2 regions of the Burkholderia sp. PU8-34 genome follow, and region 2 is predicted to be linked to the other one. Evidence: predicted binding sites of a transcription regulator. Region 2 holds the regulator's gene; the other holds the start of a gene.

Region 1 (3,668 bases), on a different contig from region 2:
ATCCGCAGCGCCGGCTCCATGAACCGGACCGCCGCAGGCGGCGTATAGCGCGCCTCCACCGTTTTCAGGAACAGCGACAGCCAGCGGCTGAAGTGCGCGGGCTCGAGGCCGTCGAGCGGCTGGTGCGCCTGCTGCACATTGCCGCGGTAGCCCTTGGTGCCGAGTACGAGGCTCGACCAGAAGCTCACCATCTTCGGCAGGTGGTCGTCCCAGCGGCCGGCCAGCTTGGCGTCGAATACGGGCCCGAGCAGCGGGTCGGCGCGCACGCGGTCGTAGAACGCGTAGACGAGGTCGCGGATATTGGCTTCGGTCGGTTCCGTGTCGCGGGGACGGATCGGAGCAGGGTTGTCGGGCAGGGCAGGCGTGTCGGTCATGGCAATGAAGGGGCCGGGGAGCGGCGTCGAAGGCCGGCGAAGGTCGGGACGCCGGCAGGATTTTGACGCACAATAGCGTCGGCCAACCCCTCGATAAATGTGCTGATGCCCTGCATCTTATTGCGCAGCCGTCATCCGGGCAACCCAGCGGCCGCGAGCCCGAACGTGCGCGGACCCTTGCGCACGCCGCGCGCGTGCCGTCCGTTCGCTGCGGCTTGCATAATCGGGGCATGATCATCAAAGACCGTTTTCGCCAATGAGACTCACCGACTACACCGATTACTCGCTGAGAGTCATGTTGTACCTTGCCGTGCGCGGTGAAGGGCTCGCGACGATCCAGGAAATTTCGGACGCCTACGGCATTTCGAAGAATCATCTGATGAAGGTCGTGCAGCGGCTTGGCGAGCTGGGCTGGGTCGACACGGTCCGCGGGCGCAATGGCGGGCTGAGGCTGTTCCCGGACTCGGTGCAGTTGACGGTCGGCCAGGTCGTGCGCGCGACCGAGACCGATTTCGCGCTGGTCGGCTGCTTCGCCGGCGGCGAAACGTCGCGCGGGTGCGTGATCGAGCCGCAGTGCCGCCTGAAGGGCGTGCTGGCGGCGGCGCGCGACGCGTTTTTCGCGGAACTCGACCGTCACACGCTCGGCGAGCTTGCACAACCCGCGTCGCCGCTCGCGGCGCTGCTCGGCGTCAAGCCGATCGCGATCGTGCGCGACGCACCGTCCGCCGAACCTTCGCCGCTCGCCGGCTGACGCAACCCCCGCGCAATTTTGCGCGGCAGTCCCCGCCCGTTGCGATCCCGGCGCATTTTTGCGTTGAATCAACTTCGATCCGCTTGAAAGCCGCATAACCATCCTCACCTTGGTGTTAATCGAAAATTGGAGGTCTCTAATGAGAATCGACAAGCTCACCACCAAGTTCCAGGAAGCACTGTCGGACGCGCAGAGTCTTGCGGCGGGCCGCGACAATCAATACATCGAACCCGTTCACGTGCTGTCGGCGCTGATCGCGCAGCAGGACGGCTCCGCGCGCTCGCTGCTGTCGCGTGCGGGCGTGCACGTGCAGGCGCTGCAGGGCGCGCTGAACGAAGCGATCTCGCGCCTGCCGCAAGTGACGGGCACGGGCGGCGACATCCAGGTCGGCCGCGAGCTGGCCGGCCTGCTGAACCAGGCCGACAAGGAAGCGCAGAAGCTGAACGACACGTTCATTGCGAGCGAGATGTTCCTGCTCGCGATCGCCGACGACAAGGGCGAAGCGGGCAAGCTCGCGCGCCAGCACGGCCTTACGCGCAAGGCGCTCGAAACCGCGATCGCCGCGGTGCGCGGCGGCTCGCAGGTGCATAGCCAGGACGCCGAAAGCCAGCGTGAAGCGCTGAAGAAATACACGGTCGACCTGACCGAACGCGCGCGCTCGGGCAAGCTCGACCCGGTGATCGGCCGCGACGACGAAATCCGCCGCTCGATCCAGATCCTGCAGCGTCGTACCAAGAACAACCCGGTGCTGATCGGCGAGCCGGGCGTCGGCAAGACCGCGATCGTCGAAGGGCTCGCGCAGCGGATCGTCAACGGCGAAGTGCCCGAGACGCTGAAGGGCAAGCGCGTGCTGTCGCTCGACATGGCGGCGCTGCTCGCCGGCGCGAAGTATCGCGGCGAGTTCGAGGAGCGCCTGAAGGCGGTGCTCAACGACATCGCGAAGGACGAAGGCCAGACGATCGTCTTCATCGACGAGATCCACACGATGGTCGGCGCGGGCAAGGCCGAAGGCGCAATGGACGCGGGCAACATGCTGAAGCCGGCGCTGTCGCGCGGCGAGCTGCACTGCATCGGCGCGACGACGCTCGACGAATACCGCAAGTACATCGAGAAGGACGCCGCGCTCGAGCGCCGCTTCCAGAAGGTGCTCGTCGACGAGCCGAGCGTCGAGGCGACGATCGCGATCCTGCGCGGGCTGCAGGAGAAGTACGAGCTGCACCACGGCGTCGACATCACCGACCCGGCGATCGTCGCCGCGGCCGAACTGTCGCACCGCTACATCACCGACCGCTTCCTGCCGGACAAGGCGATCGACCTGATCGACGAGGCGGCGTCGAAGATCAAGATGGAAATCGATTCGAAGCCCGAAGAGATGGACAAGCTCGACCGCCGGCTGATCCAGCTGAAGATCGAGCGCGAGGCCGTGAAGAAGGAGCAGGACGAGGCGTCGCAGAAGCGGCTTGCGCTGATCGAGGAAGAAATCGAGCGGCTGTCGCGCGAGTACGCGGATCTCGAGGAGATCTGGAAGGCCGAGAAGGCTGCCGTGCTCGGCAGCGCGCAGCTGAAGGAAGAGATCGAGAAGGTGCGTGCCGACATCGCGCGGCTGCAGCGCGAAGGCAAGCTCGAGAAGGTCGCGGAGCTGCAGTACGGCAAGCTGCCGCAGCTCGACGCGCAGCTGAAGCAGGTCACGCAGGCGGAAGAGCGGGAGCAGCACAACCCGACGCGTCCGCGGCTGCTCCGCACGCAGGTCGGCGCGGAAGAAATCGCGGAAGTCGTGTCGCGCGCGACCGGCATTCCCGTGTCGCGGATGATGCAGGGCGAGCGTGAAAAGCTGCTGCACATCGAGGAGAAGCTGCACGAGCGCGTGGTTGGCCAGAACGAGGCGATCGACGCGGTCGCCGACGCGATCCGCCGTTCGCGCGCGGGTCTCGCCGATCCGAACCGGCCGTATGGCTCGTTCCTGTTCCTCGGCCCGACGGGCGTCGGCAAGACCGAGCTGTGCAAGGCGCTCGCGGCGTTCCTGTTCGACTCGGAAGAGCACCTGATCCGCATCGACATGAGCGAGTTCATGGAGAAGCACAGCGTCGCGCGGCTGATCGGCGCGCCGCCGGGCTACGTCGGCTACGAGGAGGGCGGCTACCTGACGGAAGCCGTGCGCCGCAAGCCGTACAGCGTGATCCTGCTCGACGAGATCGAGAAGGCGCACCCTGACGTGTTCAACGTGCTGCTGCAGGTGCTCGACGACGGTCGGATGACGGACGGGCAGGGGCGCACGGTCGACTTCAAGAACACGGTGATCGTGATGACGTCGAACCTCGGCTCGCAGGTGATCCAGGCGATGACGGGTGCGCCGCAGGACGAGATCAAGGACGCGGTGTGGCTCGAGGTGAAGCAGCATTTCCGCCCCGAGTTCCTGAACCGGATCGACGACGTCGTCGTGTTCCATGCGCTCGACCGCAGCAACATCCAGTCGATCGCGAAGATCCAGCTCGCGCGCCTGCACGAACGGCTCGCGAAGCTCGACATGGCGCTCGACGTGTCGG
Region 2 (3,668 bases):
CGCGAGCCGCGCGCCTTCCGGCTCGCGTGCGCCAGCCGTGCCGATCAGCAGGAACGTATCGAGATAGACGTGCGGGTTGAGCCACGTGAACGCGAGCGTCATCAGCACGATCGCAAGCGCGCCTTGCTGCGGCGGCGCGACCGCGTCGCCGCGGACGTCGAGCGTCGCATGGCCGGGCTTCAGCGCGCGGCGCAGCGCACTGAGGCCGAACCACGCGAGATACGCGAGGCCGACGTACAGCACCGCGTGGACGAAGGTCGGATAGCGTTCGACGAGCACCGACGCGCCGCCGACGCCGGCGCCGATCAGGATCATGTCGGACAGCGCGCAGAGCAGCACGATCTTGCCGACGTGCGAGCGCATGATGCCCTGGCGCAGCACGAAGGCATTCTGCGCGCCGATGGTGACGATGAGCGACGCGCAAAGTGCCGCGCCGTGCGAAAAAGCGATCCAGTTCATGATGATTGCGAGCAGTAGACGGATGTTTCGGGTAGCGCTAGTCTGCAGGGTCGGCGGAGCTAAGAAAAGCTAAATTGTCTAATGCGGATTAAGGAAAACTGATGCTCGACTATGCATTGCTCGATGCCCTTGCGGCCGTGATCCGGCACGGCTCGTTCGAGCGCGCGGCGAAGGAGCTGAACGTCACGCCGTCGGCGGTGTCACAGCGCGTGAAACTGCTCGAGGAACGGGTCGGCAGCGTGCTCGTGAAGCGCGGGCAGCCGTGCGTCGCGACGACGTCCGGCGCGCTGCTGTGCCGCCACACCGAGCGCGTGCAGCTCCTCGAGGCGGAGCTGTCCGGCCGGATGCCCGCGTTGCCCGGCGCGCTCGCGGCAGACTGGCCGACGCTGCGCGTCGCGGTCAACGACGACAGCGTCGCGACGTGGTTCATCGACGCGGTGGGGCCGTTCTGCGCGGAGCGCGAGACGCTGCTCGATCTCGTGATCGACGACCAGGACTACACGGCGGCGCGGATCCGCGACGGCAGCGTGCAGGGCGCGGTGACCGCGCAGGCGGAGCCGATCCAGGGCTGCCGCTCGACGCGGCTCGGGCGCATCCACTATCGCGCCGTGTGTTCGCCGGAATTTCATGCGCGCTATTTCAGCGCGGGGATCAATCGCGATTCGCTGCGCCGCGCGCCGTGCGTGATGTTCAATCCGAAGGACGGGTTGCAGGCACGCTTCATCCGGCGCGTGACGCGCGCGGATCTCGATCCGCCGCAGCACTGGATACCGCACGTTGCCGGCTATCTGCGCGCATGCGAGACGGGGTTGGGATGGGGGATGTGCCCGGACCGGATGGTCGACCGCCAGCTGGCGGCGGGCGAACTCATCGACATGTCGGCGGGACGCACGGTCGACATCGACCTGTACTGGCAGAGCTGGCGTCTGTCGATCGGCTGGCTCGACGATTTCAGCGCGGCGCTCAAGGCGCGCGCCGCGTTGTTTCTCGATTGACGGGGGCGGCCGGCGGCGCGCGTGTCGCGCGCGCCGGACTGCGCATCAGAGGTGATGCAGGCCGTCGAAATCGACGATGTGCACGAGGCGCCCGTGCATCTCGATCAGGCCGCGCTTCTGGAATTTCGACAGCGTGCGGCTGACCGTTTCGAGCGTCATGCCGAGGTAGCTGCCGATATCCTCGCGCGTCATCCGCAGATTGAATTCCGTCGGCGAATAGCCGCGCTTCAGGTAGCGCGACGATACGTCGAGCAGGAATGCCGCCACGCGCTCTTCGGCGTTCAGCGAACCGAGCAGCATCGTCTGCGACGTTTCGCGCACGATCTGCTCGCTCATCAGCTTGTGCATGCGCAACTGCATCGTGCCTGCTTCGGAGCAAAGCGCCTTGAGCGCGCTGTACGGGATCACGCAGACGGAGCTGTCTTCGAGCGCGACCGCGGTGCGCGGATGCGTGTCGTCGCAAATGCCGTCGAGGCCGAGCGCTTCGCCCGCGAGATGCAGGCCGGTGACCTGCTCGCGGCCGTCGTGACGCGTCGCGACGGTCTTCAGCGAACCCGAACGCACCGCATACAGGTTGTCGAATGCGTCGCCTTCGCGGAACAGCGCTTCGCCGCGCTTGACCGCGCGTGCGGCGCAGATGACCGATTCGAGGCGGCTGAGTGCTTCGGGTGCCAGGCCCTGCGGCATGCACAAGTGGCGCATTGCGCACGACGAGCAGTGCGCGGCCTGGCGGGGAGCCCAACTGCCGACATGAGGCGGGGTGGCAGCGCGAGTGGCGACGGGCGTCAACATGGTTATCTTCTCCGGCGTTGAATCGACGGAATCATTGTCCCACCGCAAGTTGCCGCTGTCGGGTGACAAAACGTCGCGATCCGTCGCACCCCCGTCGCGCATATTTCCGGCGGCCCGCACCGACTGCTGGCGGCGCCCGCCGCCCGCCGCCTGCCGCCCGCCGAGCCTGAGCCTGAGCCTGAGCCTGAGCTTGAGCCGGAGTCGGAGTCGGAGTCGGAGCCCGAGCCCGAGCCCGAGCCCGAGCCCGAGCCCGAGCCCGAGCCGGATGCCGCTTAGCCCGCTTGCTCGTCGGCGTGCGCGGCTGCCGGAATCAGCAGCACGGGCAGTGATGCGTGCCGTACGCATTGCTCGGCAATGCTGCCGAGCACGAGCCGGCGGAAGCCGCGGCGGCCGTGCGTGCCGAGCACGAGCAGGTCGGCGCCGAATGCGTTCGCGCCGTCGAGGATCAGCGACGACACATCGGCGAGCGACGACGCTTCGGCAAGCTTCGCTTCACCCTTCACGCCGGCCGCCTGCATCCGCTGCGCGAATTCCTTGGCGAGGTCGTTGCCCTGTGCGAGAAGCTGATCGCGCAGCACTGAGGGATCGTAGCCGGGCACGTTGTAGTAGATCGCGGCATTCTCGACGACGTAGAACGGCTGCAGTTCCGCGCCGTGCGACTGCGCGAGCGCAAGCGCGGCATCGAACGCGTGGCGGGAAGTGTCGCTGCCGTCGACGGCAACCAGGATACGCTTGTACATAGTGTCTCCGAGAGGCGGGTTGAAAAGAAGCTGGCCGAATGGCCAGTTGAGCGGCTCACTGCTGCGAGGCAGAGTAAACGAATGCCGGCGACCTTGCAGTGCGGAGAAGGCATGCGTCGCGATTCGGGCATCGGTTGCGGCAGAGCAGGCGCTACATCCCGCGGATGCACGGACGTACCACGTGCGCCACCGGTAGCGCTGCGGTTGTCTGCTTCGCGTGGCGCTACGTGCACGGCGCGTACGCGTCGACGCGTCGGTCTGATCGACGATGACCGTTCTTCGTCATTGAAGCGAAATTGATGAAACGTGCCGTGATTTCGGTCAAGCGATGTGCGGATTTCGATCGCGGGGCAGCGCGCAGGGTTTGCCGGCCGCGCCGGTGGAGTGGTTGCGCCAGAGAACGAATGCGGAATGCCGCGGGCGGAACGAACCGTTGAGTTGACACGGTGTGACGCGATTCGTTGCGCGTCACGATGCTTGGGCCGGGGCCTCGGTTTCGGGACACGAGGCCGGCGACGCGAAACGACGGTCGAGCCGCTGCGCGATTGTGCAAAGCGTCTGCTGCAGCGGACGAAGTGCGATCAGGGACGCTTGCGTTCGCGCGTTGCCTGCGCAGGGCACCGCGCGAACGCCGCCTTACGAACGATCGCTTCAAACGCCGCGGCTAGCGCGGCACAGTTGT

The links. Region 2 encodes FNR, which switches genes on or off when oxygen is low (the NO sensors DNR and NnrR bind a similar motif). Its sites were predicted from a motif close to TTGATNNNNATCAA; they were not measured.
Region 1: a site for FNR is predicted at 1,184-1,197, ahead of clpB (ATP-dependent chaperone ClpB). Genes of this name have one in related genera too.

The regions. Positions count from the first base shown of each region.
Region 1 covers NZ_JBSAXC010000003.1:505,551-509,218, forward strand. Annotated here, with positions in the region: gene ACV22Z_RS10785 (group III truncated hemoglobin) at 1-374, opposite strand, end outside; gene ACV22Z_RS10790 (Rrf2 family transcriptional regulator) at 631-1,125, shown strand; gene clpB (ATP-dependent chaperone ClpB) at 1,265-3,668, shown strand, end outside.
Region 2 covers NZ_JBSAXC010000031.1:7,946-11,613, forward strand. Annotated here, with positions in the region: gene ACV22Z_RS34920 (LysE/ArgO family amino acid transporter) at 1-459, opposite strand, end outside; gene ACV22Z_RS34925 (LysR family transcriptional regulator ArgP) at 561-1,454, shown strand; gene fnr (fumarate/nitrate reduction transcriptional regulator Fnr) at 1,500-2,246, opposite strand; gene ACV22Z_RS34935 (universal stress protein) at 2,519-2,986, opposite strand; gene ACV22Z_RS34940 (DUF3005 domain-containing protein) at 3,651-3,668, opposite strand, start outside.